One region of the Streptomyces sp. ICC4 genome, then DNA from elsewhere that is predicted to be linked to it. Evidence: riboswitches for the same ligand, from Rfam matches in the RefSeq annotation. Region 1 holds a riboswitch; each other region holds the start of a gene.

What was found. A riboswitch is a leader RNA that binds a small molecule or an ion and turns the genes downstream of it on or off. The one in region 1 is predicted to bind cyclic di-AMP.
Positions count from the first base shown of each region.
Region 2: linked by a shared signal. The riboswitch ahead of DRB89_RS07455 (transglycosylase family protein) and the one ahead of DRB89_RS36210 (LysM peptidoglycan-binding domain-containing M23 family metallopeptidase) in region 1 are both predicted to bind cyclic di-AMP.
Region 3: linked by a shared signal. The riboswitch ahead of DRB89_RS35615 (M23 family metallopeptidase) and the one ahead of DRB89_RS36210 (LysM peptidoglycan-binding domain-containing M23 family metallopeptidase) in region 1 are both predicted to bind cyclic di-AMP.

Region 1 is NZ_CP030286.1:7,699,526-7,709,632, reverse strand. It holds gene DRB89_RS36245 (lysophospholipid acyltransferase family protein) at 1-770, opposite strand, end outside; gene DRB89_RS36240 (acyl carrier protein) at 898-1,149, shown strand; gene DRB89_RS36235 (beta-ketoacyl-[acyl-carrier-protein] synthase family protein) at 1,146-2,351, shown strand; partial or broken gene DRB89_RS36230 (1-hydroxy-2-methyl-2-butenyl 4-diphosphate reductase) at 2,386-2,868, shown strand; gene hpnH (adenosyl-hopene transferase HpnH) at 2,874-3,905, shown strand; gene DRB89_RS36220 (aspartate aminotransferase family protein) at 3,902-5,374, shown strand; gene DRB89_RS36215 (tyrosine-protein phosphatase) at 5,457-6,263, opposite strand; cyclic di-AMP (ydaO/yuaA leader) riboswitch at 6,575-6,771, shown strand; gene DRB89_RS36210 (LysM peptidoglycan-binding domain-containing M23 family metallopeptidase) at 6,775-7,767, shown strand; gene DRB89_RS36205 (winged helix DNA-binding domain-containing protein) at 7,850-9,001, shown strand; gene DRB89_RS36200 (SGNH/GDSL hydrolase family protein) at 9,148-9,933, shown strand; gene DRB89_RS36195 (glycosyltransferase family 2 protein) at 10,034-10,107, shown strand, end outside.
Region 2 is NZ_CP030286.1:1,640,971-1,651,077, forward strand. It holds gene DRB89_RS07425 (YfhO family protein) at 1-586, opposite strand, end outside; gene DRB89_RS07430 (SurA N-terminal domain-containing protein) at 779-1,399, shown strand; gene DRB89_RS07435 (nucleoside triphosphate pyrophosphohydrolase) at 1,429-2,418, shown strand; gene DRB89_RS07440 (globin domain-containing protein) at 2,455-3,642, opposite strand; gene DRB89_RS07445 (cytochrome P450) at 3,872-5,107, shown strand; gene DRB89_RS07450 (transglycosylase family protein) at 5,250-6,287, shown strand; cyclic di-AMP (ydaO/yuaA leader) riboswitch at 6,563-6,734, shown strand; gene DRB89_RS07455 (transglycosylase family protein) at 6,737-7,429, shown strand; gene eno (phosphopyruvate hydratase) at 7,726-9,018, shown strand; gene DRB89_RS07465 (septum formation initiator family protein) at 9,139-9,627, shown strand; gene DRB89_RS07470 (DUF501 domain-containing protein) at 9,695-10,107, shown strand, end outside.
Region 3 is NZ_CP030286.1:7,582,879-7,592,985, reverse strand. It holds gene DRB89_RS35645 (hypothetical protein) at 118-549, shown strand; gene DRB89_RS35640 (helix-turn-helix transcriptional regulator) at 543-776, shown strand; gene DRB89_RS35635 (NAD(P)-dependent alcohol dehydrogenase) at 773-1,744, shown strand; gene DRB89_RS35625 (pitrilysin family protein) at 2,751-4,118, shown strand; gene DRB89_RS35620 (pitrilysin family protein) at 4,139-5,506, shown strand; cyclic di-AMP (ydaO/yuaA leader) riboswitch at 5,691-5,850, shown strand; gene DRB89_RS35615 (M23 family metallopeptidase) at 5,863-6,654, shown strand; gene DRB89_RS35610 (GntR family transcriptional regulator) at 6,822-7,487, shown strand; gene DRB89_RS35605 (HPr family phosphocarrier protein) at 7,707-7,988, opposite strand; partial or broken gene DRB89_RS35600 (GNAT family N-acetyltransferase) at 8,174-10,107, shown strand, end outside.

The DNA.
Region 1 (10,107 bases):
GTCGCGCGCCGGGGCCGCTCCCTGTCCACCAGGCCCTGCACCGCCTCCTGGGCCTGGGCGCACAGCAGCCGCGCCGCGGCCGACCGGGCGCCGAAGGACGCGGACCGGGCCGGCGCGGGGATCGGCTCGCCCACGGTGATCAGCCACTTCGCGGGCAGCGGGAAGAGGGCCGTGAGCGGGAAGCAGGGCAGGTCCAGCAGACGGGCGAGGGCGGGGAGCGCGCCGATCCGGGGGAGCGCCTCCTCGGCGCCGATGACGCTGACCGGGACGACGGGGGCGCCGGCCTTGACGGCGGTCACCGCGAAGCCCGGACTGAACGGCCGCAGCCGGTAGCGGCTGCGGAAGGGCTTTTCCAGACCGGCGATTCCCTCGGGAAAGACCCCCACGATTCCACCGGCGGTCAGCCGGTCCAGTCCGAGGGTCGGATCGAGTGGAATGGCTCCGTACTTCCGTGCGTACGAACCGATGACCGGAAATCGAAAGGTCAGCGGTGCGGCAGGCATGCACAGAGGCCGGTCCAAGTGGCGGGTGAGCGCTTTGTGGAGGATGAACGCGTCCAGTCCCCAGGCGCCCGAATGGTTCGCCACGACAACGGCGGGACCTTCCGCGGGAAGGTTCTCCAAGCCCGCGGTCTCCAGCCGGAAGTAGTCGTCCATCAGCCAGTCCAGCAGCCGGCCCCAAGCGTCCGCTCCCGCTTCGCCGAGCGCCTCCTTGGCGTACCGGAGCTCGGCTCCGCCGATTTCGATCGCGGCGGTCAGGCTTTCCGACACAAGTGGTCCCCGCTTTCGCATTTTGAATCATCGGGAAGGCATCAAAAGGCGGCCCTTTTTGAGTATGAACCCAGCCGTGATAGTTCTCTGGACCCGGGAACATACCGCATCGCAAATGAGGGCAGTCGTGACCACTTCAGCACCGGAATCCGTGATCGATCTGATCAGCGAAATCCTCGTCGAAACGTTCGAAATCCCCGCCGAGGAGGTGCGGGCCGACGCCCGGATGCGTGATCTGCTGACCGACTCGCTCATGGTGGTCGAGATGGCCATCGCCGTCCACGAGGCGCTGGGCTTCAAGGTCGACGAGGAGGAGCTGCGGGACACCACCCTCGCGGAGTTCGCCGCGGTCCTCGACGCGCGGCGGACCGAGCGTTGACGCGCGGCCCCGGGGCCGTCGTGACCGGCCTCGGCCTCGTCACGCCGGCCGGGTGCGGAGCGGAGGCCGTCTGGGCGGCCGTGTGCGAGGGCCGCACCACCTCGGCCGTCGATCCCGCGCTGGAGGGGCTGGCCCTCTCCCTCAGCTGCCGGGTGCCGGAGTTCGACCACCCGGTCCTGCGCGGGCGCGGCTCCGCCCACCTGGACCGGGTCGACCGACTGGGCCTCGTGGCCGTCGCGCAGGCGCTCGAGCACGCCGGCCTCGACCCCCTGGCGTGGGACGGCGACAGGGTCGCCGTGGTCACCGCCGGCGGCGCGGGCGGCGTGCTGACCCAGGACAGGGCCCTCGCGAGGATGGCCGAGCTCGGCCCCGAGTTCGTCTCGCCCTATTTCCTCACCGGCTATCTGTCGAACATGACGTGCGCCAACATCGCCCTGCGGTTCGGAGCGACCGGTCCGTCGCTGGCCACCTCCACCGCCTGCGCCTCCGGCACCACGGCCATCGGCCTCGCCCGCGACCTGCTGGCGACCGGGCAGTGTGACATCGCTCTGGTCTGCGGCGCCGAGGCGCCCATCACCCGGCTGCTGGCCACCGGCTTCACCCAACTCGGAGCCATGTCGGGCACCGGCGCACGCCCCTTCGACGCCACCCGCGACGGCTTCGTCATCGCCGAAGGCGCCGGCGCGCTGGTCCTGGAACGCCCCGAGCACGCCGCGGCCCGGCGAGCCCGGCCCCTCGCCCGGCTCATCGGCTACGCCGCCGCCACCGACGCCCACCACCTGGTGTCCCCGGACCCCGGCGGCCGCGGAGCCGAACGGGCCACCCGCCTCGCCCTCGCCGACGCCGGCATCGCCCCGCACGAGGTCGGCCACGTCAACGCGCACGGCACCTCCACGCGGCAGAACGACGCCGTGGAAGCCGCGCTCCTGCGCCGGGTGTTCCCCCAGCGGCCGCCCGTCACCTCCGCCAAGGGGACGCTCGGCCACACCCTCGGCGCGTGCGGGGTCATCGAGGCGGCACTCACCGTCCTCGCCCTGGACACGGACACCGTGCCGCCCACGGCCGGGCTGACCACCACCGACGCGGACATGGACATCGACGTGGTCGCGGGCACCGCCAGGAACCACGCGTCGTCGATCGCGGTCAGCAACTCCTTCGGGTTCGGCGGCCACAACGCCGTGGCCGTCCTCGCGCGCGCCTGAGCCCCGACACCCCGACTCTGTCTCTTATCAACATCTGAGCGGGGCCGCCGTGCTGGCCACCGGATTCTGCGCCGGGCTGCTGCCCGGCATGAGCCCCGGCGACCTGATCGTCGCCGAGGAGACCCGGGACCCGCGCGGCACGGTCGCCTGCGCCGGTACCGCCCTGCTCGCCGAGGCGCTGGCCCGGGCCCTGCCCGACCGGACCGTGCACCTCGGCGCACTGACCGGATCCGACCACGTCGTCCGGGGCCAGGAGCGCGCGCAGCTGCGCGCCACCGGTGCCATCGGGGTCGACATGGAGTCCGCGGCCACCTTGTGGACCGCGACCCGGGGCGGGACCGTTGCCGACGGTGCGGAGCGCCCGGTTGCGGCCGTCCGGGTGATCGTGGACGCTCCGGAGCATGAGCTCGTCCGCATCGGCACCGTTCGGGGGGGAATATCAGCCTTTCGCGTACTGCGTGCCGTACTGCCCGCGTTTTATGACTGGCACCGTTCTTTGCTGCTCCCCAGGAGGTGAGCCAGATGGCAATGCCACTGCGACAGACCATCAGGGTCGGGACGTATCTTCTCGAACAGAAGCTGCGCAAGCGTGAGAAGTTCCCGCTGATCGTCGAACTGGAACCCCTCTACGCCTGCAACCTCGCCTGTGAGGGGTGCGGCAAGATCCAGCACCCGGCCGGCGTGCTCAAGCAGCGCATGCCCGTGGCGCAGGCCGTCGGGGCCGTGCTCGAATCCGGCGCGCCGATGGTGTCCATCGCGGGCGGCGAGCCCTTGATGCACCCGCAGATCGACGAGATCGTGCGCCAGTTGGTGGCGAAGCGGAAGTACGTCTTCCTCTGCACCAACGCGATGCTGCTCCGGAAGAAGATCGAGAAGTTCACGCCGTCCCCCTACTTCGCCTTCGCCGTGCACATCGACGGACTGCGCGAGCGCCACGACGAGTCGGTGGCGAAGGAGGGCGTCTTCGACGAGGCGGTCGCCGCCATCAAGGAGGCGAAGAGCCGCGGGTTCCGCGTGACGACGAACTCCACCTTCTTCAACACGGACACCCCGCAGACGATCATCGAGGTGCTCAACTACCTCAATGACGACCTGCAGGTGGACGAGATGATGATCTCGCCCGCCTACGCCTACGAAAAGGCACCCGACCAGGAGCACTTCCTGGGCGTGGAACAGACCCGGGAACTCTTCAAGAAGGCCTTCTCGGGCGGCAACCGCAGGCGCTGGCGCCTCAACCACTCCCCGCTCTTCCTGGACTTCCTGGAAGGCAAGGTGGATTTCCCGTGCACCGCCTGGGCCATTCCGAACTACTCGCTCTTCGGCTGGCAGCGCCCCTGCTATCTGATGAGCGACGGATACGTGCCCTCGTACCGGGAGCTGATCAACGACACCGACTGGAGCAAGTACGGCCGCGGCAAGGACCCGCGCTGCGCGAACTGCATGGCGCACTGCGGGTACGAGCCCACCGCGGTCCTCGCCACCATGGGGTCGCTGAAGGAGTCGCTGCGCGCGGTCCGCGAGACCATGGGCGGGAACCGGGACAAGTCGGCATGAGCGCGGGCCACGCGCGCCGGGCGGGGGAGGCGGCCGCGGCAGGCGGGGCGGCGGCCGCGGCGGGCGGATCGGGCGGGCGCGGCCGGGGCAAGGGCTTCGACCTCGGCGCCCTGCTGGCCGAACGCGGCGCGGAGCGGTACGAGCTGCACGCCCGCCACCTCAACCACCAGCTGCCCCGGATGCTGCACACCATCGGCTTCGACAAGGTCTACGAGCGGGCCCAGGGGGCCCACTTCTGGGACGCCGAGGGCAACGACTACCTCGACATGCTGGCCGGGTTCGGGGTGATGGGCCTCGGCCGCCACCACCCGGTGGTCAAACAGGCCCTGCACGACGTCCTGGACGCCCAGCTCGCCGACCTCACCCGCTTCGACTGCCAGCCGCTGCCCGGGCTGCTGGCGGAGAAGCTGCTCGCCCACAGCCCGCACCTGGACCGGGTCTTCTTCGGCAACAGCGGCACCGAGGCGGTGGAGACGGCCCTGAAGTTCGCCCGGTACGCCACCGGGCGGCCCAGGGTCCTCTACTGCGACCACGCCTTCCACGGGCTCACCACCGGCTCGCTGTCGGTCAACGGCGAAGCCGGCTTCCGGGACGGCTTCGCCCCGCTGCTCCCCGACACCGGGATCGCGCTCGGCGACCTGGCCGCCCTGGAGCGGGAGCTGAAGAAGGGCGACGTGGCGGCCTTCGTCGTCGAGCCGATCCAGGGCAAGGGGGTGCTCGCCGCCCCGCCCGGCTTCCTGGCTGCCGCGCAGGAGCTGCTGCACCGGCACAAGGCGCTGCTGATCGCGGACGAGGTGCAGACCGGCCTCGGACGGACCGGGGACTTCTACGCCTACCAGCACGAGGCCGGGGTGGAACCCGACCTGGTGTGCGTGGCCAAGGCCCTCTCGGGCGGCTACGTCCCGGTCGGCGCGACCCTGGGCAAGGACTGGATCTTCAAGAAGGTCTACTCGTCCATGGACCGGGTGCTCGTCCACTCCGCGAGCTTCGGTTCCAACGCGCAGGCGATGGCGGCCGGACTCGCGGTGCTCTGCGTCATGGAGGACGAGGGGGTGGTGGCCAACGCCCGCGCGATGGGCGACCTGCTGCGCGGCCGCCTCGCCGGGCTGGTCGACGAGTACGAGCTGCTGCACGAGGTACGGGGACGCGGGCTGATGATCGGCATCGAGTTCGGCCGGCCGTCCTCGCTGGGGCTGCGGAGCCGGTGGACCATGCTGCAGGCGGCCCGCAAGGGGCTGTTCGCGCAGATGGTCGTGGTGCCGCTGCTGCAGAAGCACCGGATCCTCACGCAGGTCTCGGGCGACCACCTCGAAGTCATCAAGCTGATCCCGCCGCTGATCGTGGACGAGGCGGACGTCGACCGGTTCGTCGGCGCCTTCCGCGAGGTCATGGACGAGGCGCACGGTGGCGGCGCGCTGATGTGGGACTTCGGCAGGACGCTGGTCAAGCAGGCGGTCGCCAACCGCTGAGCGGACGGGCGGGGCGGGCCGCGGGGTCTGCGGACCCGGCGGCCCGCCCCGCGCCGTGTGTGCCGTGTTGTGCCGCGCGAGGTCAGTCCAGCAGCCGGTCGCGCAGCCGGCCGAGGGTCTCGGGTGCGAGCCCGAGCCCCTCGCCGAGGTAGCGCTCCGCCCCGCCCCACTCCTCGTCGATCGTCTCGAAGGCCGCGGTCAGGTACGGGGCGCGGGCGTCGAAGAGCGGGGCGAGCAGCTCCGCCACCTCGGCGGTGCGGGGCTGGGCCGCCTCGCTGCCCCGGCGGACCCGGTAGCGGTTGTGCGGGGCGTTGGACTCCAGGTAGTCCGCGACGATCGCCTCGCGCCCGACGCCCAGCGCGAGCAGGGTGACCGCGATCGACAGGCCGGCCCGGTCCTTGCCGGCCGCGCAGTGCATGAGGGCGGGGACGCTGTCCTCGGCGAGGGCGTGGACGACCCGGCTGTGCTCGGCGGTGCGGGTCTTGATGATCGTGCGGTACGAACGGGACATCCGCGCGACGGCCTTGCCCTCACCCAGGATCTCGCGGAGCTGGGCGAGGTCCCCGTCGCGGACCATCGTCCAGAACTCCCGGCCGTCCGCCGGGTCAGACAGCGGGATGTTGATGTTCCGCACGCCGGGAAGCTCCACGTCCGGGCCCTCCAGCGCGTGGTCGGCGTCGTTGCGGAAGTCGAAGACGGTGTGCAGCCCGAGCGAAGCGAGGAACTGTGCATCGGTTTCGGTGGCATGCGCCAGATGTCCGCTTCGGAACAGTCGTCCCGTCTTGACCCTCCGTCCGTCCGTGGTCGGCAGCCCGCCCACGTCGCGGAAGTTGCGTACGCCGGCCAGGGTCGGCCCCGCGTGGGGGGTCTGGGATATCCGCTGGGTCACAGGGGTCCTCCGTGTCGTCGTCGCTGGTGTCCGAATTACGCTACTTGTGGCCAACTTGCCATGGCGAGCGCCGAGATCGGACACGTCCCGTGAGCCAGATCATACGGTGACGGTGAGTGCCTGATCGCGAATGCCGAATTGCCTAGCCGGAGCGGTCGTTGAAGGTGCGGAATGGACGGAGGGTGACCAGAATTCCGGCGCACCGTCATCTTCAAGATTCTGTTGGGGAATTCAAGACTTGTTCCGTGCGGCCGGACTCGATTACGTTCGCGATCGATCCGGACGGACCGCCTAATCCTGCCGCCGACCGGAAACCGCATCCGACTATTCACGCGCGCGGCAGGAGCGGGGGAACCAGGTAAGCCGCTGTTCCGGATCTCCGTCGAGATCTTTACAACGGGACAGCTCGGGGTGAAGCCGTACATGTGCTGTTCGCCGGCACGTGGGCGGCCGGACATCTCCAGTCCGAACCCGACAGCTCACCTCGCAGGCGTCGGAGAGGAAATTCGCCATGCCTGGAACGGGTAAGCACCGCCGTCCGAAGTCCCGCTCGATATCCCGTGGTTTCGCCGCCGCCGGCACCGGTGGCGCGGCCCTCGCGCTTCCGCTGCTCGGGGCGGCCGGCGCCCACGCGGCCGGCGCCCCGGCCGCCGCACCCGCCACCGCACCTGCCACCGCGCCGGCCTCGGCGCCGCAGGTCCCGGCCTCGCTCCAGGCCGCGCCCGCCACTGCGCAGGCCGCCCCCACCGTCTACACCGTGGTGCCCGGGGACCACCTCTCCAAGATCGCCGAGAGCCGGCACCTCAGCGGTGGCTGGGAGCAGCTCTACGCCGACAACCGGGCTGCCGTCGGGTCCGACCCGTCGCTGATCCACCCGGGCCTCAAGCTGACGCTCGGCGCGAAGGGCACGGCCGAGGCCGCTCCGAGCCGGGCGGCCGCTCCGGCCGCGCCGGCCGCGCCGGCCGAGCAGTCCGCCGACTCCTCCGAGTCCGCCGAAGACGCGTCCGGTTCCGGCGGCGCCGAGGCCCCGGCGGCGCCCGCACGCAAGGCGCCCGCACCCAAGGCCCCCGCCAAGCAGCAGCAGGCCGCCCCCGCTTCGGCCGGGTTCGTCTCCCCGGTCAGCGGCGGCGCCTCCACCGCGTACAAGGTCGCCGGGTCCATGTGGTCCAGCGGCTACCACACCGGCGTCGACTTCTCCGCGAGCACCGGCAGCACCGTGAAGGCGGTCGGGGCGGGCACCGTCGTCTCCGCCGGCTGGGGCGGCGCGTACGGCAACGAGGTCGTCATCCGGCACGCCGACGGCAAGTACAGCCAGTACGCGCACCTCTCCCAGCTCAACGTCTCGTCCGGCCAGAGCGTCAGCGCCGGGCAGACCGTCGGCCTCTCCGGCGCCACGGGCAACGTGACCGGCCCGCACCTCCACTTCGAGATCCGCACCGGTCCCTCGTACGGCTCGGACATCGACCCGCTGGCCTACCTGCGGTCGAAGGGCGTCAGCATCTGACTCCGTCCGGCGCCGCGACCCGGTGGGCCTTCCCGGTCGCAGCACTAGACTGCCCGTCCGCTCACGGGACGGGGTGCACGGCATGGCGGTCACGGCAAGGGAGCTCAACCGCTCCACCCTCGCACGGCAGTTGCTGCTCGGGCGCGAGGCGCTCGGTGTCACCGACGGGGTCCGGCGGGTGGTCGCGCTGCAGGCGCAGCAGGCCGCCTCGCCGTACCTCGCGCTGTGGAACCGGCTCGCGGACTTCGATCCGGCCGCTCTCGACGCCGCGTTCACCGGCCGCGAGATCGTCAAGTCGACCCTGATGCGGATCACCCTGCACGCCGTGCACGCCGACGACTTCCCCGCCTTCCGCGAGGCGGTGCAGCCGGGGGTGCGGGCGGCGCGGCTGGGCAGCCGGTTCACGGCGTCGGGGCTGAGTGCCGAGGACGCCGACGAGCTGGTGCCGCGGCTGCTGGCCTTCGCCGACCGGCCCCGTACGGCCGCGGAGTGCGAGCGGTGGCTGGAACAGCGGCTGGGCGAGCCGCCGCAGCCCGGAGCCTGGTGGGGACTTCGGCAGTACGCGCCGCTGCTGCACGCGCCCACCGCGCACCCGTGGTCCTTCGGCGAGCGGCCGTCGTACGTCGCGTCCCGGTACGGGACGACGCGGGCGGTCCCCGCCGATCCCGAGGCCTCCGCGCAGTCCCTGCGGGCGCTCGTCGTGCGCTACCTGGAGGGCTTCGGGCCCGCCTCGGTGGCGGACGTGGCGCAGTTCGCGCTGGTCCAGCGGGGCAGGGTCAGGCAGGCGCTGCGGGAAGCCGAGCTCTCCCACGGCCTGCGGCGGCTGGAGGGGCCGGGCGGCGAGGAGCTCTTCGACGTCCCCGGCGCGCCGCTGCCGGACGGGGACACGCCGGCGCCGCCCCGGCTGATGGCCATGTGGGACAGCATCCTGCTCGCGTACTCCGACCGGGGCCGGGTCATCCCGCCGCAGTACCGGAGCCTCGTCACCCGGGTGAACGGGGACACGCTGGCGACCCTGCTGGTCGACGGGTACGTGGCCGGGGTGTGGCGCCCGGCGCCCGGGGGAGTGGAGGTCACCGCCTTCCACCCGCTGCCGGAGGAGGTCTGGGAGGCGCTCGCGGCCGAGGCCCGGTCGCTGACGGCCTTCCTCGCCGACCGGGATCCGGAGGTCTACCGGCGGTACGGCCACTGGTGGAGCAAGCTGCCGAGCGCCGGAACCCGGCTGCTCGTCTGACGCCGGCGGGGCCGGGACCGGAGGGGGGTCCCGGTCCCGCCGGCACCGTTCTCCTATTCCCCACCTGACGGGTGGTGAAGATCACGGTCCGTAAGACCGTGGCTACGGTCGCGTAGGTGGCGGGTCGGGGTGAAGGATGTGGTCCCGTGGCAGCGACGACGACGACACTCAAGACCATCGGCTCGTACGCGGCGATCGGGGACAGCTTCACCGAGGGCATCGGGGACCCGGGACCCGGGGAAACGTTTCTCGGCTGGGCGGACCGGCTGGCCGTACTCCTGGCCGATCAGCGCGACGAGCACGACTTCCGGTACGCGAACCTGGCCGTGCGCGGCCGCCTCCTGGACCAGATCGTGGCCGAGCAGGTCCCCCGGGCCAAGGAGCTCGAACCGGACCTGGTCACCTTCTGCGCGGGCGGCAACGACATCATCCGGCCCGGCAGCGACCCGGACGACGTGGCCGAGCGGTACGAGGCCGCCGTGCGCGACCTCACCCGCTCGGTGGGCCGGGTCATGATCACCACGGGCTTCGACACGCGGGACGTGCCGGTCCTCAAGCACATCCGGGGCAAGATCGCGACCTTCAGCGCGCACGTCCACTCCATCGCCGACCGGTACGACTGCCCGGTGCTCGACCTCTGGTCGCTGAAGTCCGTACAGGACCGGCGGGCCTGGGACGCCGACCGGCTGCACCTGTCGCCCGAGGGGCACACGCGCGTCGCGCTGCGGGCCGCGCAGGTGCTCGGCATGGAGGTGCCCGCCGACCCCGACCAGCCGTGGCCGCCGCTGCGGCCGCGCGGATCGGTGGACGTGACCCGGGACAACATCCAGTGGGCGCGCGAGTACCTGGTGCCGTGGATCGGACGGCGGCTGCGCGGGGAGTCCTCCGGCGACCACGTCGAGGCGAAGCGGCCGGACCTGCTGCCGCTGTAGGACCCGGCCGGACCCGGCCGTACGGGGGGCGGGGAGCTTCTACACCGCCTGGGACGGTCCGGCGCCCTCCGGGTGACCCGGCGGGTTCAGCGCCGCCCTCGTGTGCAATCCGGACGTCAGGATGTGGCGGGGCTGCGCCGGACTCCTCGTCGCCGCGCTCGGCGCCCCCCTCGA
Region 2 (10,107 bases), 6.1 Mb from region 1:
CCGCCACCAGCACGGCCGCCGCCGGCCGGCGCGAGCGCAGCGCCCACTCACCCGTCAGACACAGGAGCGGAAAGGCGATCAGCCCGTCCAGCCACATCGGGTTGTAGGAGGCCTCGATCACCGACCAGCCGCACAGCGCGTACGAGGCCCCGAGCAGGCCCGCCGCCCACCACGGGCCGCGCCGCTGCGTGCGCAGCAGCCAGGCCATCGCCGCCGCGGCGGCCGCGGTCTTGAGCACGGTGACCACGTACACCGCGAGGTCGATGTCCTGGCGCGGGAAGAGCGCCACCAGCATCGCGAACGGGCTGGTCAGGTACGTCCCGAAGTCGGGCAGGAAGCTGGTCCCGTAGCCGGACTGCCAGTTCAGCAGCAGTCCGCCCTCGGCGCGCCCGTGCAGCAGGTCCCACAGACGGGCGTGGAAGGGCACGAACTGGTTGCCGAGGTCGTTGACGCTGCGGTGGCGCGGCCCGTACGGGAAGACGCGGGCGACGCGGTCCCCGGCGCACACGGCCACCGCCGTGATCAGGGCGGCGAATGCCGAGCCGAGCAGACTGGGGCGGCGCGCGGAGCGGTGCGGTGTCGACATGGTGGGCCGACCCTGGCAGTGCCGCCGGTCCACCGGGTGGCCGCCGGGTGGCGCCGACACGAACAGCACAGCACCCCAACACCCCCGGAATCGTTGGTCGAACCGGTGGCTCTGGTCACCCTGACTGCATAACATCGATCATCGCACGGCCCTTGTGCACCGACGCACAATCTCCCGGCCCTGGAGGCTCCTTTGCACCGTCGCACAGCGCTCTCCGTCTCCGCCGCCCTGCTCGTGGCGGCCCCACTGCTGTCCGCGTGCTCGGGCGAAGCCCGCCCCGGCACCGCGGCCGTCATCGGCGGCGAACGGATCACCACCTCCGCGGTCCAGGCCCAGGTGAACGACGTCCGCACCGCCCAGAACCGCTCCGAACACCCCGCCGAGCTGATCGCGGCCGTCCCGCAGCTGGACCGGGTCAAGCTCAGCGCGATGCTCCAGAGCCGCATCCTGGACCGGATGGCCTCGGACGCCGGGATCACCGTCACGACCAAGGAGCTGGAGACGGAGCGCCAGGCCTACGACCAGAACAACGGCGGGGCCGAGGCCTTCGAGGCCGCGGTCCTGCAGAAGGCCGCCATGGCCCCCGACCAGATCGAGCGGTGGGTCCGGGACCAGGTGCTCTTCACCAAGCTCAACGCCAAGTACGGCGAGGGCAAGCTCGCCGAGCCCGCCGCGAAGGCCGCCGGCAAGCTCGGCATCGAGGTCAATCCGCGCTACGGCGCCTGGGACGCCCAGCGGGTCACCCTCGGAGACGGCGCGACCCCCTGGATCACCCAGGTCACCCGGCCCGAGCAGCCCCCCGCCGGGGCCTAGACAAGACGGCGGGGAGGTAGGTTCGGAGGGTGACTGACGACGTACCCTCCGAGCCCACCGGCCGCATCGTCCTGCTGACCACCAGCCACCGGGTCGCCCCCGGCGTGCTGTCCTGGCCCGCCTGGCAGACCCTGCACGCCGCGGACCGGGTGCTGTGCGCCGACCCCGGGCACGTACAGCTGCCCTACCTGCGCGAGGCGGGCGTCGCCGTCGCCCACGAGGCCCCGGACGCGCAGGCGCTGATCGAGGAGTGCGCCGGTGGGCGCACGGTCGTGGTCCTGCTCAGCGGCGAGGGCGACCGGCGGCTCACCGACGGCCTGGCCCGCTTCGCCGGCTCGGGCCGGATCGCCATGCCGGACCTGGAACTGCTGCCCGGCTCGTACGACCTGCCGGGCGCGCGGCTGCTCGACCTCGTCCAGGTGATGGACCGGGTCCGCCGCGAATGCCCCTGGACCTCGGAGCAGACGCACGAGGGACTGGCGAAGTACGCGATCGAGGAGGCGTACGAGCTCGTCGAGGCCATCGAGGCCGGGGACCGGGACGAACTGCGCGAGGAGCTCGGCGACGTCCTGCTCCAGGTGGTCTTCCACGCGCGGATCGCGCAGGAGGGCGGCCCGGGCGAGGAGGACGAGCCGTTCTCCATCGACGACGTGGCCGGAGCGCTCGTCGAGAAGCTGATCCACCGCCACCCGCACGTCTTCGGCGACGAGACGGCGCAGACCGCGCAGGACGTCAACGCGCACTGGCAGCGCACCAAGCAGGTGGAGAAGCAGCGGGAGTCCGTGACCGACGGGGTCCCGCTCGCCCAGCCGGCCCTGGCCCTCGCGGCCAAGCTGGCGGGCCGCGCCCGTGCGGGGGCGGTGCCCGCGCCGCTGCCCCGCGGTGCGGGCGTCGGGTACGAACTGCTGGAGCTGGCGGCACGCGCCGATGCGGCGGGGACCGACCCCGAGACCGCGCTGCGCGCGGCGGCCCGGGTCTACCGGGAGGCGATCCGTGCGGCCGAGGGCGTCGGCGGGTAGCCGTCGGCGGCGGTTCCCGTACGGGCGGCGGTTCCCCTACCGGTACGGACGGGGCGCGCGGCCCGACGGGTTGTGCCAGTGCGGGTCGGGGCGGTTCAGGAACCACTCCCCGAACCCCGTCGGCCGTCCTGGCCGGCCGTGGCCCCCGCCACTGGCCGGGACGGAGTCGTGGAACATCCGGGCGGGCCGGGCGCCGAGCTCCTCCAGGAGGTACGAGATCTCCTCGATGAACTGCGGCGGACCGCTCAGGTAGACGTCCTGGTCGGGCCAGAGCCCGCGGTTGCTGAGCGCGGTCGCCAGCCGGTCGGTGGCCTGGTTGCGGTGCTGCCCGGGCGCGGGCGTGATGTAGGTGACGCTCAGCCAGCGGAAGGCGGCCGCGTACGCGTCGACGAGCGGGCGGTCGTAGAGGTGCGCGGCGTCCCGCGCGACCACGAAGAGCCGCACGTCCTGATCGGGAGGATGCTCCGCCAGGTCCTCCAGCATGGCGCGGACCGGCGCCCAGCCGGTGCCGGCGGCTATGAAGCTGACCGGGCGGTCCTCGCGCCGGAACGTCATCTGCCCGCCGGCCGCGCCGAGCCTGAGCACGTCCCCGGGCTGCGCCTCGCGGACCAGGGAGGTGCTCAGGCGCCCGTCCTCGATCCGGCTGACGTGCAGGTCGACCGTCCCGTCGGGGCGGGGCGCGTTCCCGATCGAGTAGGTGCGCCAGGTCGTCGCGACGCGGTCGCTGCTCACGCTCGCGTACTGGCCGGGCTGATGGGGGAAGGGCGCGTGCGGGCGCAGGGTCAGGACGGCTATGTCCTCGCCGTACAGCAGGTGGCGCACGACCTCCGCGTCCCACCAGGGCGGGTCCTCGCTGTCGGCGGCGCCGGCCGTCATCGCGTCGGCGATCACCTGGTAGGCCTCGGCCCAGGCCTTCTCCACCGCCGGGGTCCACGCCTCGCCGGAGGTCTCGGCGAGCGCGGCGAGCAGGCTGGAGCCGACCGCCGCGTAGTGCTCGGGGCCCGCCAGGAACTTGCGGTGGTCGCGCCCGAGGTCGCGGAGATAGGGGACGAGCGTCTCGTCCTCCAGGTGGGCGATCACATGGGTGAGCGCCGCGAAGAGCCGGTCCCGCTGCCGCTCCATGTCCTCGAAGGAGGCCGGGAAGAGCTCACGGACTCCGGGGTTGTGCCAGAAGAGGTGGGAGTAGAAGAACTTGACCGCGTGCTCGGCCCGTCTCTCCACCACCGCGAAACTGCTTTTCAAGATCCTCACATCCACAAAACCGAAAGTAGGAATGCCGGAGAACGTGAGGTCAAGCGAAGGCGGATCTACGGACAGCCGCGACGAACCGGCCATATGGGGTGACGGGCGGCGGGCGGGATACGGTCTCCGGGTGCACGAGCAGACCCCCGAAGTCCCCGTCCCGCCCCCGGCCGAGCCCGCCGCGGAGCCCAGCGCGCCTCCCGGTCCGACCCTGTTCGACTGGGAGTTCGCGACCGACCCGTACCCGGCCTACGCCTGGCTGCGCGAGCACGCACCCGTGCACCGCACCAAGCTCCCCAGCGGGGTGGACGCGTGGCTGGTCACCCGGTACGCCGACGCCCGCCAGGCCCTCGCCGACCAGCGGCTCAGCAAGAACCCGGCCCACCACGCGGAGCCGGCGCACGCCAAGGGCAAGACCGGGATCCCGGGGGAGCGCAAGGCGGAGCTGATGACGCACCTGCTCAACATCGACCCGCCGGACCACACCCGGCTGCGGCGGCTGGTGTCCAAGGCGTTCACCCCGCGCAGGATCGCCGAGTTCACCCCGCGGGTGCAGGAGCTGACCGACCAGCTCATCGACCAAATCATTGAAAGGCAGCACGGCGCGGAGAAGGGGGAGGCGGATCTCATCCACGAGTTCGCCTTCCCGCTCCCCATCTACGCCATCTGCGAGATGCTCGGCGTACCGCGAGAGGACCAGGACGACTTCCGCGACTGGGCCGGGATGATGATCCGGCACGGAGGCGGTCCGCGCGGCGGTGTGGCCCGGGCGGTCAAGCAGATGCGGACCTACCTCGGCGAGCTCATCCACCGCAAGCGCGACGCCCCGGGCGACGACCTGATCTCCGATCTGATCCGGGCCAGCGACCACGGCGACCACCTGACGGAGGCCGAGGCCACCGCGATGGCCTTCATCCTGCTCTTCGCCGGGTTCGAGACCACCGTGAACCTCATCGGCAACGGGGTCCACTCCCTCTTCATGAACCCGGAGCAGCGCGAACGCCTCCAGCGCTCCCTCGCGGCCGGCGAGAGCGGCCTGCTGGCCACCGGCGTGGAGGAGCTGCTGCGCTACGACGGCCCCGTGGAGCTGGCCACCTGGCGGTTCGCCACGGAGCCCTTCGTCCTCGGCGGCCAGGACATCGCGGCCGGCGACCCCGTGCTGGTGGTCCTCGCGGCCGCCGACCGCGATCCCGAGCGGTTCGCCGACCCGGACACCCTCGACCTCTCGCGCACCGACAACCAGCACCTCGGGTACGGGCACGGCATCCACTACTGCCTGGGTGCCCCGCTCGCCCGGCTCGAAGGGCAGACCGCGCTCGCGACCCTGCTGACGCGCCTGCCCGACCTGGAACTGGCCGTGCCCACCGGGGAGCTGCGCTGGCGCGGCGGGCTCATCATGCGGGGCCTGCGGACGCTTCCGGTGCGGTTCACCCCCCAAAACACCTGAAACCGGGGTGACCCGGAGCCAGTTCGAGCCCGAACTTGTGACAGGCGTTCGAAGGCCGCTAGGTTCTGCCGTTACCCCGCCGTTATGCGAAAGGTGCAGCCTCATGCGTTCCGGGAACGGCCGCCACAGACGCCCCCGACAAGTGCCCGCACTTGTCGTCACCGCCGGCGTCGCCGGCTCCGCGCTGGCCCTGCCGCTGCTCGCGGCCACCGGCGCCAGCGCCGCCGAGACCTCCACGTGGGACAAGGTCGCCGAATGCGAGAGCGGCGGCACGTGGAGCGCCAACTTCGGCAGCGGCGCCTACGGCGGGCTGCAGTTCACGCAGGAGCAGTGGCAAAACGCCGGCGGGCTCGACTTCGCCGAGCGCGCCGACCTCGCCAGCCGCTCCCAGCAGATCGCCGTCGCCGAGCGGGTGCTGGCCTCCCAGGGCCCCCAGGCGTGGCCGCTGTGCGGGGTGCCGGCCGGACTGACCCAGGAGGCGCCCGCCGCCGCTGTGGACCCGGGCCTGCCCAAGGGCACCGCGTCCCCCTCCCCGGCCCCGTCCCGCCCGGACGACTCCATCCCCTACCTCGGCACGGGTACGCCGTCCACGGACTTCGGGGCCCCGACGCCCGGGAGCCCCTCCCCGGCCGCCTCGCCGTCCTTCCTGCTGCCCGACTACCCGCTCGGGGCGCCCAGCGGACTGCCCGTCATGCCCGACCCGGTCCTCCCCGAGACGCCCCCCGGGCTGCCGGGCGACCCGACGGCCCCCACGAGCCCGACGGCTCCCACGCCGCCGTCCACGGACCCGGAGCAGCCCGCGGACCCCTCCGTGCCCGCGGACCCGACGGCTCCGGTGGCCCCGTCCGACCCGGCGTCCCCGACCGCCCCCGTGGCTCCCGTGGGACCTGCCGACCCGTCGGCTCCCGCGGACCCGGCCGCGCCGGGCGCACCGGCGGCGGGCGCGGCGCAGAGCGGCGGAAAGCACCGCGGCCCGGCCGCCGTCGAGGCGCCCGTCACGTCTGACGCCGCGTCGGACCCCACGTACACGGTGAAAGCGGGCGACAGCCTGGCCGCGATCGCGGACGCCAACGGGGTGAAGGGCGGCTGGAACGCGCTCTACGAGGCCAACGAGCAGGTCATCGGCGGGGACGCGGACCTGATCAAGCCCGGCCAGAACCTGGATCTAACCGACGAATAAGGGCAGTTAGGTCGTCCGGAAACAGTTGATTGTCCGTTTTCTGTAAGTGAGACATGTGTCTCTTCAGGTCAACTGGCGTGTCCGGTCCGCAGCGTTCCGCAAACCCTGCCCTCACCTGCGCAAACACCGGTGGGAAGAGTGCAAGCAGGCCCTGTTTCTCCCCGATGTCTCTCGTTGAACATCGGGGAGAGACCTGTCTACCTTCTGAGTCGCCCGCCACCGCGGGCTCCTTCGACCGCATCGCCGAATCCTGCCGGCGGACGGAGGGAACACTCGTCGCGTAAGCGCCGAAGGCAGGAGCGGGGGAACCAAGGTAGGCGCCGGAACCGGCCGTTGAGAGACGGCCACGGAACCGGCTAGGGGTTAAGACGGGCGCTAGGCCGCTCGTCCGGGCACTCACTCGCCCGAACCCGACAGCTCACCTCGTAGGCGTCGGTGAGGAGAACTCCATGCTGATTTCCGGCAAGGGCAAGCACCGTCGCGGCTCCAAAGCCGCCCGCATCATCACGCTCGCCGGTGTCGCCGGTGTCGCCGTGGCGGCCCCGCTGATGACCGCCGGCACCGCGTCCGCCGCGACCGCTTCCGAGTGGGACCGCGTCGCCTCGTGCGAGTCCGGTGGCAACTGGTCCATCAACACGGGCAACGGCTACTACGGCGGCCTGCAGTTCTCGTCCTCCACGTGGGCCGCGTACGGCGGCAAGTCGTACGCCGCGCAGGCCAACCAGGCCTCCAAGTCGCAGCAGATAGCCATCGCGGAGAAGGTCCTCAAGGGCCAGGGCAAGGGCGCCTGGCCGTCCTGCGGCGTGGGCCTGTCGAACTCGTCCTACACGGGCGGGGCCGCCGAGACCCCCAAGCCGAAGGCCGAGCCGAAGAAGCAGGAGAAGAAGGCCGAGCCGAAGAAGGAGACCAAGCGCTCCACCGAGGCTCCGACCACCCGCTCCGAGCGCCCGGCCGCCGCACCGAAGACCGAGGCCCCCAAGACGGGCAACGGCTCCTACGAGGTCAAGTCCGGCGACACGCTGGGCAACATCGCCGCGGCGAACGGTGTCCCGGGCGGCTGGGAGAAGCTCTTCGAGCTCAACAAGGACATCGTCTCGGACGCGGACCTGATCTTCCCGGGCCAGAAGCTGAAGGTCAGCTGAACCCTGCGGCAACAGCCGTAGGTCCCGCGTTCGCAACGCGCAGTATTCCACCGCCCGGCGCGCAACCCCCTTCGCGCCGGGCGGTGCTGTGTGCCGGGTCCGGGCCGGTGGCGGGCCCGGAAATCCCCGATGATCAAGGGTCCTATGTCCTGTAAGAGGGGCATTCAGGCCCTTTTTCGTCCCAGGACCCGGGCGGTCGGCTGGCCGACTGCCCCGAGGCGGTTAGGCTCTAAGCGGCAAGGCCATCCCACGGCCTGACACGCCACCGCACACTCAGCGTCACATCCCAGAAGGAGATGCTCGTGCCGTCCATCGACGTCGTCGTAGCCCGGGAAATCCTGGACTCCCGAGGCAATCCCACGGTCGAGGTCGAGGTGGGCCTCGACGATGGCAGCACCGGCCGTGCTGCAGTCCCGTCCGGCGCCTCCACCGGAGCGTTCGAAGCCGTAGAGCTCCGTGACGGTGACCCCAACCGCTACATGGGCAAGGGTGTCGAGAAGGCCGTCCTCGCCGTCATCGAGCAGCTCGGCCCGGAGCTCGTCGGCTACGACGCCACCGAGCAGCGCCTGATCGACCAGGCGATGATCGACCTGGACGCCACCGAGAACAAGGGCTCCCTCGGCGCCAACGCCATCCTCGGCGTCTCCCTCGCCGTGGCGCACGCCGCGGCCGAGGCCTCCGACCTCCCGCTGTTCCGCTACCTCGGCGGTCCGAACGCGCACCTGCTGCCCGTTCCGATGATGAACATCCTCAACGGTGGGTCGCACGCCGACTCCAACGTCGACATCCAGGAGTTCATGATCGCCCCGATCGGCGCGGAGTCCTTCTCCGAGGCCCTTCGCTGGGGTGCCGAGGTCTACCACACCCTCAAGAAGGTCCTGCACACCAAGGGCCTCTCCACCGGTCTGGGCGACGAGGGCGGCTTCGCGCCGAACCTCGAGTCGAACCGCGCCGCGCTCGACCTCATCGTCGAGGCCATCAAGCAGGCCGGCTACGTCCCGGGCAAGGACATCGCGCTCGCGCTCGACGTCGCCGCGTCCGAGTTCTACAAGGACGGCAAGTACGAGTTCGAGGGCCAGTCCCGCTCGGCCGCCGAGATGACCGAGTACTACGAGGAGCTCGTCTCCGCGTACCCGCTCGTGTCCATCGAGGACCCGCTGTACGAAGACGACTGGTCGGGCTGGAAGACCCTCACCGACAAGCTGGGCGCCAAGGTCCAGATCGTCGGCGACGACCTCTTCGTCACCAACCCGGAGCGTCTCGCCCGCGGCATCGAAGAGGGCTCGGCCAACGCCCTGCTCGTCAAGGTGAACCAGATCGGTTCGCTGACCGAGACCCTCGACGCCGTCGAGATGGCCCAGCGCAACGGCTTCAAGTGCATGATGTCGCACCGCTCCGGTGAGACCGAGGACGTCACCATCGCCGACCTCGCGGTCGCCGTGAACTGCGGCCAGATCAAGACCGGCGCCCCGGCCCGCTCGGACCGCGTCGCCAAGTACAACCAGCTGCTGCGCATCGAGGAGATCCTCGACGACGCCGCGGTGTACGCGGGCCGCAGCGCCTTCCCGCGGTTTCGCCCTGCGAACTGATCAAGCACAGTAAGGGCTGAACCGTCCTTTAGGGCGCACGCCTCCCTACGTCCCCGCACTCGGTCCCGTACCGTGTGCGGGGACGTATTGCGTAGCGCGTGTGACAGGGGAGGCGGATCAATGGCCGGGAACCGGGACCGGTTCGCCACGTTCTCGACCGCGACGAGGCTCAAGCAGCTGGGCGAGCGGACCGCGGCGCACGTCTACCGCTCCCAGTCCAGGCGGCAGGTCCGCCGCAGCCGGCTCACCGGCCGGGCCGCCCTGCTCGTCCTCGTCCTCTGTACCCTGGTCGTCGCCCTCGCCTATCCGATGCGCCAGTACGTGTCCCAGCGCTCGGAGATCGCGGAGCAGCAGAAGGCCGCCACCGCCGCGCGGGAGCGGCTGGAACGGCTGCGGGACGAGAAGGCGCGCTGGCAGGACAACGCCTACGCGGAGCAGCAGGCGCGCAAGCACCTGCACTTCGTCCGGCCGGGGGAGATCAGCTACATCATGAGCGACCCCGGGGGCGAAGCCGCCGAGCACCGCCGCAGCGGACAGGCCGCCACCGACCGGCCCTGGTACTCCAACGTCTGGGACGGCGTCGACAAGGCCGACCGCCCGGGCGACTGACGACGTACCCGACGTACCCGACGTCGGTACGCACCCATCCACGAGAACGAAAAGACTTCCTCCAGGCATGCAGACGCCCCCGCCCCAGACCGACCGGACCGAGCCGACCGCCGCCGACATCGAGGCGTTCCAGCAGCAGCTCGGCCGCCCGCCGCGCGGGCTGCGCGCCATCGCGCACCGCTGCCCCTGCGGGCAGCCGGACGTGGTCGAGACCGCCCCGCGGCTCCCCGACGGCACGCCCTTCCCGACGCTGTACTACCTGACCTGCCCGCGGGCCGCCGGTGCGATCGGCACGCTGGAGGCCAACGGCGTGATGAAGGAGATGCAGGCCCGGCTCGCCGTGGACCCGGAGCTGGCCGACGCCTACCGGGCCGCGCACGAGGACTACATCACCCGCCGCGACGCCATCGAGGTGCTCCAGGGCTTCCCGAGCGCCGGCGGCATGCCGGACCGGGTCAAGTGCCTGCACGTGCTGGTCGG
Region 3 (10,107 bases), 120 kb from region 1:
CCCGGCCCGTACCGCGTGACGGGACCGGCCGACGCGGCACGATGTAAGAAATCATTGACACGGGGTATGGATCCTTTTACATTCGTCATGTCAAAGTTGTTTTACATGGGAGTGGCTGTGGCTTTCGAAGAGAAGCGCGCGTGGGTCATGGGGGTGGTCGCGGTCGCCGGGTACGCGGTCTACCTGGCCCTCGTGCTGGGCCGGGCCGGTGACGGCGTCCCCCTCACGGAGGTCCCGTACATCGCGCCGCTGCTCTGGACGGTCGGCGGAGCCATCGCGGCCTCGATCCTCCTGCACGTGGCGGTCGCCGCCGCCTCGCCCGGCGAAGCCGACGTCAAGGACCAGCGGGACAAGGAGATCGGCCGCCTCGGCGAGCACGCCGGGCAGTCCTTCCTCGTCATCGGCGCCGTGGCCGCGCTGATCCTGTCGATGGCGGGGGCGGACCGCTTCTGGATCTCCAACGTGATCTACCTGGGCTTCGTCCTCTCGGCGGTGCTCGGCTCCGTCGTGAAGCTCGCCGCCTACCGCTGGGGGTTCCAGTCGTGGTGAAGCCGACCGGCATCACGAACCGGATCAGGATCTTGCGCTTCGAGCGCGCGGAGATGACCCAGGCGGAGCTGGCGGAGCGCATCGGCGTGACCCGCCAGACCGTCATCGCCATCGAGAAGGGCCGCTACTCGCCCTCGCTCGAGACGGCGTTCAGGATCGCCCGCGTCTTCGCCGTGCCGCTCGAGCAGGTATTCCAGTACACCGACGAGGAAGGGACGGCGCCGTGAAGGCGATCGTGCAGGACACATACGGATCCAGCGACGTACTGGAGCTGAGGGACGTCGAGACGCCGAAGCCGGGCCCCGGGGAGGTGCTCATAGCCGTCCGGGCCGCCGGAGTGGACGCCGGGGTCTGGCACCTGATGAGCGGCCGGCCCTACCTGCTCAGGCTCATGGGGTACGGACTGCGCGCGCCCAAGGTCGCCGTACGCGGCCGGGAGGTCTCCGGCCGGGTCGAAGCGGTCGGCGGGGGAGTGAGCGCATTCAAGCCGGGGGACGAGGTGTTCGGCATCTGCGAGGGCTCCTTCGCGGAGTACGTGTGCGCCCGGCAGGACAAGCTCGCGCACAAGCCCGCCGGGCTCCCCCTGGAGGAGGCGGCCGCGCTCCCCCTCTCCGGCCTGACCGCCCTCCAGGCCCTGCGCGACGTGGGCCGCGTGCGGCCCGGGCAGCGGGTCCTGGTCATCGGCGCCGCGGGCGGGGTCGGCACCTTCGCGGTGCAACTCGCCAAGGCGTACGGCGCGCACGTCACGGGGGTGTGCAGCACCGCGAAGACGGAGCTGGTGCGCTCGCTCGGCGCGGACGAGGCCATCGACTACACGCGCGAGGATTTCGCCGACGGAGTGCGCCAATACGACCTCATCCTCGACACCGCCGGCAACCGCGGCCTGTCCCACCTCAGGCGCGCCCTGATGCCGCGCGGAAGGCTCGTCATCGTCGGCGGCGAGGGCGGCGGCCGCTGGCTCGGCGGCATCGACCGGGTGCTGCGGGCCGCGCTGCTCAACCCCTTCGTGCGCCACACGCTGGGCGGCATCTTCGCCGCCGAACGCCAGAGCGACCTCGAGGTCCTGCGGCGGCACGTCGAGGACGGCACGCTGTCCCCGGCCGTCCAGCGCACCTTCCCGCTCGCGCAGGCCCCCGAGGCCGTCGAACGGCTCCACCGGGGCGAGGCGCGCGGAAAGATGCTGATCATCCCCTAGTGCTAGCCGTGGTCCTCCGCCCGGGGGCCCCTCCCAGCGGTAGCCGGGGGAGATGCACCGCACCGGACACCGCGACCCGGCAAACCTTCCCGGTCACAGCACTAGGCGTTGACGGCAGGGACCCAGGTCGGCTGCCGCGCCGCGCCCACCCCTCGAAACGGACCGGCGAATCCGTGGTCCCGTGCCTACGATGCGCATCGGATGACCTCCCGTGGGGGGCTGGTGGCGGGGCACGAGAGGGATCGTCACCGTGGAGGACGCGAGGGGTGGGTGCGGCCCGGCCGGTCGACGCACCGAAGTCGCGCACCCTGCCGGCCGTGCTCCTGTTACGGGCCAACGCCTTGGTGTCCTGGGACACGGTGAAGGCGGCGATGTGGGGCGAGTCGGTTCCGGCCACGGCGCACGCCTCGCTCCACAACCACGTCGCCCGCCCGGTTGGAGGCGCTCGTCGACGCCCACCTGCTGGAGTCCCCGGAGCCGGGCCGCTACCAGTTCCACTGCCTGGTCCGGGCGCTCGCCCGGAGCTCGCGGAGGAGGCGGACACGCCGGACGAGCGTGCGCGGGCGGTCGCCCGCCTCGTCGAGTGGTGCCTGCGCGGGACCGACGCGGCCACCGTGCGGCTCGCGCCGGCCGCGCGCCGGGTCCCGCTCGACCCCGCGCCGCCACCCGTCGCCCTGGGAGAGCGCGCTCCCGACGTTCGAGCGGGCCGGGGACTCGGGCCGGGCGCGGGAGGTGCGGGAGGTGCGGGAACGCCTGGGGCGGCTGGCGGAGGCGTGCTGAGGCGTCCTTCGGCCACGAGGAACGCCTCGGAGGAGCTCGCGGGCAGCGTCAGCTGTGTATAGGCGGCAGGTTTCGGACAGTGGGGTGACGCGGACCATTGTGGCCCGAGGCACCGACAACGCCGACTCCGACCCAGGAGTGGGCCGGGAACTTCTCCAGCTCCCGACACGCTTGCATACAGTGGCAGGTCTGACAGGAATCTCTGCATCGCGATCGAAGGGACCACATGCCCATGGGTCACACGGCCACAGCCCAGGCCGGCTCCGGCGGCCTCACAGCGACCGAGCACCGGCTGGCCAACGGCCTGCGCGTGGTGCTGTCCGAGGACCACCTGACCCCGGTCGCCGCGGTCTGCCTCTGGTACGACGTCGGCTCGCGCCACGAAGTCAAGGGACGCACCGGCCTGGCTCACCTCTTCGAGCACCTGATGTTCCAGGGCTCGCAGAACGTCTCCGGCAACGGGCACTTCGAGCTGGTCCAGGGGGCCGGCGGCTCCCTCAACGGCACCACCAGCTTCGAGCGCACCAACTACTTCGAGACGATGCCGACCCACCAGCTGGAGCTCGCGCTGTGGCTGGAGGCGGACCGGATGGGCTCGCTGTTGGCCGCCCTGGACGACGAGTCCATGGAGAACCAGCGCGACGTCGTCAAGAACGAGCGCCGCCAGCGCTACGACAACGTCCCGTACGGTACGGCCTTCGAGAAGCTGACCGCCCTCGCGTACCCGGACGGCCACCCGTACCACCACACCCCGATCGGCTCCATGGCCGACCTGGACGCCGCGTCCCTGGAGGACGCGCGCGCCTTCTTCCGTACGTACTACGCGCCCAACAACGCGGTGCTGTCGGTCGTCGGCGACATCGACCCCGAGAAGACGCTCGCCTGGGTCGAGAAGTACTTCGGCACCATCCCCGGCCACGACGGCAAGCAGCCGCCGCGCGACGGCTCGCTCCCCGAGACCATGGGCGAGCAGCTGCGCGAGGAGATCGTCGAGGAGGTTCCGGCCCGCGCGCTGATGGCGGCCTACCGGCTCCCGCACGACGGCACCCGCGAATGCGACGCCGCCGACGTGGCGCTGACCGTGCTGGGCAGCGGGGAGTCCTCCCGCCTGCACAACCGCCTGGTACGCCGCGACCAGACCGCCGTCGCGGCCGGCTTCGGCATGCTGCGGCTGGCCGGCGCGCCGTCGCTGGGCTGGCTGGACGTCAAGACCTCCAGCGGGGTCGAGGTGCCCGCCATCGAGGCCGCCGTCGACGAGGAGCTCGCGCGGTTCGCCGCCGAGGGCCCGACGGCCGAGGAGATGGAGCGCGCCCAGGCCCAGCTGGAGCGCGAATGGCTGGACCGGCTGAGCACGGTGTCCGGCCGCGCCGACGAACTGTGCCGCTTCGCGGTGCTGTTCGGCGACCCGCAGCTGGCGCTGACCGCCGTCCAGCGCGTCCTCGACGTCACCGCCGAGGAGGTGCAGGCCGTGGCCGCGGCCCGACTGCGCCCGGACAACCGCGCGGTGCTCGTGTACGAGCCGCTCGAAGCCAACGCAGCCGACGACACGGAAGAAACCCACGCGAGCGACGAGAACGAGGGGGCGGAGCAGTGAGCGACACCGCAGCCGTCACGATGACCTTCCACCCGCGCCCCGAGGCCGGCGAGCCGCAGCCGTGGGCCTTCCCGGCCCCCGAGCGCGGGGTACTGGCCAACGGCCTGACCCTGCTGCGCTGCCACCGCCCCGGCCAGCAGGTGGTGGCGGTCGAGATCAACCTCGCCGCCCCGCTGGACGCGGAGCCCGAGGGCCTCGACGGCGTGGCCACCATCATGACCCGCGCCCTGTCCGAAGGCACCGACAAGCACTCCGCCGAGGAGTTCGCGGCCGAGCTGGAGCGCTGCGGAGCCACCCTCGACGCGCACGCCGACCACCCGGGCCTGCGGGTCTCCCTGGAGGTCCCGGCCTCCCGGCTGCACAAGGCGCTGGGCCTGCTCGCCGAAGCGCTGCGCGCGCCCGCCTTCGCGGACGACGAGGTCGACCGCCTGGTGCGCAACCGGCTCGACGAGATCCCGCACGAGAGCGCCAACCCGCAGCGCCGTGCCGCCAAGCAGCTCTCGAAGGAGCTGTTCCCGGCCTCGCTGCGGATGTCCCGCCCGCGCCAGGGCACCGAGGAGACGGTCGCCCGCATCGACTCCGCGGCCGTACGCGCCTTCTTCGAGGCCCACGTGCGCCCCGCGACCGCCACCGCGGTGGTCGTCGGCGACCTGACCGGCATCGACCTGGACGCCGTCCTGGCCGACACCCTGGGCAACTGGACCGGCGACACCGCCGAGCCGCGCCCGGTCCCGCCGATCACCGCCGACGACACCGGCCGCGTGGTCATCGTGGACCGGCCCGGCGCCGTCCAGACGCAGCTGCTGATCGGGCGCATCGGTCCGGACCGCCACGACCGGGTCTGGGCGCCCCAGGTGCTCGGCACGTACTGCCTGGGCGGCACCCTGACCTCCCGCCTGGACAAGGTGCTGCGCGAGGAGAAGGGGTACACCTACGGCGTGCGCGCCTTCGGACAGGTGCTGCGCTCCACCGCCGACGGCAAGGGCGCCTCGATGCTCGCCATCAGCGGCTCGGTGGACACCCCGAACACCGGCCCGGCGCTGGACGACCTGTGGAAGGTGCTGCGGACCCTCGCGGAGGGCGGTCTGACCGACGCCGAACGGGATGTGGCGGTGCAGAACTTGGTGGGCGTGGCCCCGCTGAAGTTCGAGACGGCCGCCTCTGTCGCGGGCACGCTCGCCGACCAGGTCGAGCAGGAGCTCCCGGACGACTACCAGGCGCAGTTGTACGCGCGGCTCGCCGAGACCGGGACGGTGGAGGCCACTTCGGCGGTCGTCAGCGCCTTCCCGGTGAACCGGCTGGTCACGGTCCTGGTGGGCGACGCCTCGCAGATCGAGGAGCCCGTACGGGCCCTGGGGATCGGTGAGGTGACGGTCGTTTCCAACTGACGGGCGATCCAGGGGACTCCGGCGGCTTGTCCGCCGGAGTCCCTTTTGCCTGTTTAGTCGCGTGGTTGCTTGTATGTGGTGTGGCGTACGCAACAAAAAGGCGCGTCTGTTTGGCGATTGACTGATGATCCGCCTAGCGTCGTCCGTGCTGTCCGTCAGTTGTACCCGCCGCGTCCGCGGCACCGGACAGCGATCGCCGAGTCCCCGTCAGGCGCGAGCCTGGGGAGCCGGGGACCCACATGTGTCCCTGGGGTGAATCGGACCCCCTCGCAAGAGGAGGCCCGTAGGAGACCTTCCTGCTCCGAACCCGTCAGCTAACCCGGTAGGCGAGAGGGAAGGAAAGGATCAGCCCCTTCATGGCGTATGGCAGTCGTGCCGCCGGCAAGCACCGTGGTTCCAGTCGTATGAGCCGCAAGACCGCCGGCTACGCCGGCATAGCCGCCCTCGCCGCCACCGGCGTCGTCGGCTCCCTGGCCGGTCCCGCGTTCGCCGCGGACAAGGCCCCCTCGCTCGAGGACACCGGCCTGAACACCATCGTCGTGGCCGACGAGCTCGCGGGCGAGATCCAGGCCCAGGCCGACTCCCAGCAGCGCGCCGCGGAAGCCGCCGCCGCCAAGGCGAAGGCGGAAGCCGACGCGAAGCAGCGGGCCGCCGAGGCCAAGGCGAAGGCCGAAGCCCAGGCCAAGGCCGAGCGCGAGGCCGCGGAGCGCGCCGCCCGCGAGGAGGAGCGCAAGCGCCTCAACACCTTCGTCTCCCCGATCGACGGCTCCTACGTCAGCACCCAGTGGCACGCGAGCGGCGGCATGTGGTCCTCCGGCAGCCACACCGGCATCGACTTCCACGCCGACTCCGGCACCGCGGTCCACGCCGTGGGCCTGGGCACCGTGGTCGAGGCGGGCTGGGGCGGCGCGTACGGCAACAACGTCGTCATCAAGCACGCGGACGGCACCTACACCCAGTACGGCCACATGCTGAAGCTCAGCGTCTCCGTGGGCCAGCAGGTCGCCCCGGGCCAGCAGATCGGCCTGTCGGGCAACAGCGGCAACTCCAGCGGCGCGCACCTGCACTTCGAGGCCCGCACCGGTGCCGACTACGGCTCGGACATCGACCCGATCACCTACCTGCGCTCCCACGGCGTCACCGTCTGACGGACACCGCCCCGCACCGCACTTCTTCCGCGAAGGCCCCGGCTCTCCCGAGCCGGGGCCTTCGCGTTGTGTGAATGTTTCGCATTACCGGCCGCCCTCGGAAATTATCGTGTGTTGCAATAGAGTCGCAGCGCGCACAGTCATACGAAATAGGCGGAGGTCCGGTCTTGCGAATTCCCGCGCACACGGTATGCACAGCAATCCGCGACGACATCGTCTCCGGGGTGTTCGGCCCCGGGGGCCGGCTGACCGAGGAGGTGCTGGCCCGCCGGTACGGAGTCTCGCGCGTCCCGGTGCGCGAGGCGCTGCGCACGCTGGAGTCCGAGGGGTTCGTGACCACCCGCAGGCACGCCGGCGCCTGCGTGGCCGAGCCGACCGAGCAGGAGGCCGCCGACCTCCTGGAGCTGCGGATGCTGCTGGAACCCCTCGCCGCCGCCCGGGCGGCCCGGCGGCGCAGCGAGGCCCACCTCAAGGTGCTGCGCGGCCTGGTCAGACTGGGCCAGGAGCGGGCCAGGAGGGGCCAGGGGGAGGATCTGCGCTCGCTGGGGGGTTGGTTCCACGAGACGCTCGCCCAGGCGTCCGGCAGCCCCGGGCTGATCTCGCTGCTCACCCAGATGCGCCACAAGGTGGCCTGGATGTACGTGGTGGAGGCCCCGGCGCGGCCCGTGGAGTCCTGGGCGGAGCACGGCGCGATCGTGGACGCGGTGGCCCGGGGCGACGCCGAGCGGGCCCGGGCGCTGACCGCGCTCCACGCGGACCGGGCGGCCGGGGCGCACCGCATACGCGTGAGGACTTTGCAACCTGCCGTAAACACGGCGAGCGGCTCGCTTTAACATTCGCCGTATACAAAGGTTGGATATCCTGGCGGCATCGCCCGATTCGGCGCCGGGAATTCCGTGCGCAATGGCGCGGTGTTCCAGGGAATTCATTTCCGCGGGCCGACCGCCGGAATCGAAGTCCGCCGGGCGAAAAACGCCGAAGCCGCTGCTCCCGACCGGGGTCGGGGGCAACGGCTTCGCGGTGCGAGGTCCTGCGGGTCGAACCCGAAGGGGTCAGACGGTCTCGGGGAGCTGCTCGAGACCCTCGGCGACCAGCTTCGCGAGGCGGTCCAGCGCGGCCTCGGAGCCCTCGGCGTCGGACGAGAGGACGATCTCCTCGCCGCCCTGGGCGCCGAGGCCCAGGACCGCCAGCATGGAGGCGGCGTTGACGGGTTCGCCGCCGGCCTTCGCGATGGTCACCGGGACGCCGGAAGCGGTCGTCGCACGGACGAAGATCGAGGCGGGACGAGCGTGCAGGCCCTCGGCCCAGCCGACGTTGACGCGGCGCTCTGCCATGGTGATGCCCTTCAGGTTCTTACGGTTGTCTAGACCAGTCTCTCACGACGTCCGGAATGGTCGGACCGACCTTCGGCCCGAATCCGCCCGCCGTTCGACCTATCCCAGCTTGCACTGATTCGCGCCAGCTTGCCCGATGCGCCGCGCCCGGGCCACTTGAACCGTTCGCGCCTTAAGGTGGCCCCATGACCACGGAGTCGGACCCCTCGTACCCGGACCACTGGGAGGCGGACGTCGTCCTGCGCGACGGCGGAACCGCCCGGATCCGGCCCATCACCACCGACGACGCGGGCCGGCTGGTCAGCTTCTACGAGCAGGTCTCGGACGAGTCGAAGTACTACCGCTTCTTCGCCCCCTACCCCCGGCTCTCCGACCGCGACGTGCACCGCTTCACGCACCACGACTACGTGGACCGGGTCGGCCTCGCCGCGACGATCGGCGGGGAGTTCATCGCCACCGTCCGCTTCGACCGGATCGGCTCCGACGGCCGCCCGGCCACCGGTCCCTCCGACGAGGCCGAGGTCGCCTTCCTCGTCCAGGACGCCCACCAGGGGCGCGGGGTCGCCTCCGCCCTGCTCGAACACATCGGCGCTGTGGCCCGCGAGCGCGGGATCCGCCGCTTCATCGCCGAAGTGCTGCCCGCCAACACCAAGATGATCAAGGTGTTCACGGACGTCGGCTACCAGCAGAAGCGCAGCTTCGAGGACGGCTCGGTCCACCTCACCCTCGACCTCGAGCCCACCGCCGAGTCCCTCGCCGTCCAGCGCGCCCGCGAACAGCGCGCCGAGGCCCGCTCCGTGCAGCGGCTGCTCGCCCCGGGATCGGTGGCGGTGATCGGAGTCAGCCGCTCCGGCGGGGGAGTGGGCGCGGCCGCCCTGCGCAACCTGCGGGACAGCGGCTTCCACGGACACCTCTACGCCGTCAACGAGGCCCGCGCCCCCGGCATCGAGGGGGACCTGCTGGACGGCGTACGGGCCTACCGCTCGGTCGGCGACATCGGCGCCCCGGTCGACCTCGCGGTGGTCGCGGTCCCGGCGGACCGCGTCCCGGAGGCGGTGGCCGCCTGCGGCGAACACGGGGTGCAGGGCCTGGTGGTGCTGTCCGCCGGATACGGGGAGAGCGGGGCCGAGGGCCTGGCCCGCCAGCGCGAACTGGTGCGGCAGGTGCGCTCGTACGGGATGCGCCTGATCGGGCCGAACGCCTTCGGGGTGATCAACACCGCGCCGGAGGTGGAGCTGAACGCCTCGCTCGCACCGGCTCCCGCGCCCGCGCGCGGACGGGTCGGCCTGTTCACCCAGTCCGGGGCGATCGGCATCGCGCTGCTCTCCGGACTGCTGCGGCGCGGGGAGGGGCTGTCCTCCTTCGTCTCGGCCGGCAACCGGGCGGACGTCTCGGGCAACGACATCCTCCAGTACTGGTACGACGACGACGCGACCGATGTCGCCCTGATGTACCTGGAGACCCTGGGCAACCCGAGGAAGTTCACCCGGATCGCCCGGCGCACGGCCGCCGTCAAGCCGGTGGTCGTCGCCAGGGGCGGCCGCCACAGCCCCGCCGGCCATCTGGTCCCCGGTACCCGGCTGCCCGACGCGACGGTCTCCGCGCTGCTGCGGCAGGCGGGCGTGATCAGGGTCGACACCGTGACGGAGCTGGTGGACGTCGGCCTGCTGCTGGCCTCGCAGCCGGTGCCGGCCGGCCCCCGGGTGGCGATCCTCGGCAACTCCGAGTCGCTCGGGGTGCTCACCTACGACGCCTGCCTGACGGAGGGGCTGCGGCCGCTCGCGCCGCTGGACCTGACGACGGCGGCCTCGCCCGAGGACTTCCGCGCGGCCGTCAGCGCGGCGCTGGCCTCGCCGGACTGCGACGCGGTGATCGTCACGGCGATCCCGTGGGTGAGCGAGCAGGCGCTGGCGGACGATCTCGCGGACGCGCTGCGGGAGGCGGTGGCGCGGCACCCCGGCAAGCCGGTGGCCGTGGTCCACGTCGAGCTGGGCGCCCTGGCCGAGGCGCTCTCGGCCGCGACGGCCCCGGCGGCCGCGACGCAGGGGGCGGCCGGCACGCATCGGGCGGCCGGGACCACTGGGACCGCCGGGACCGCTGGGACTGCCGGGACGCCCCC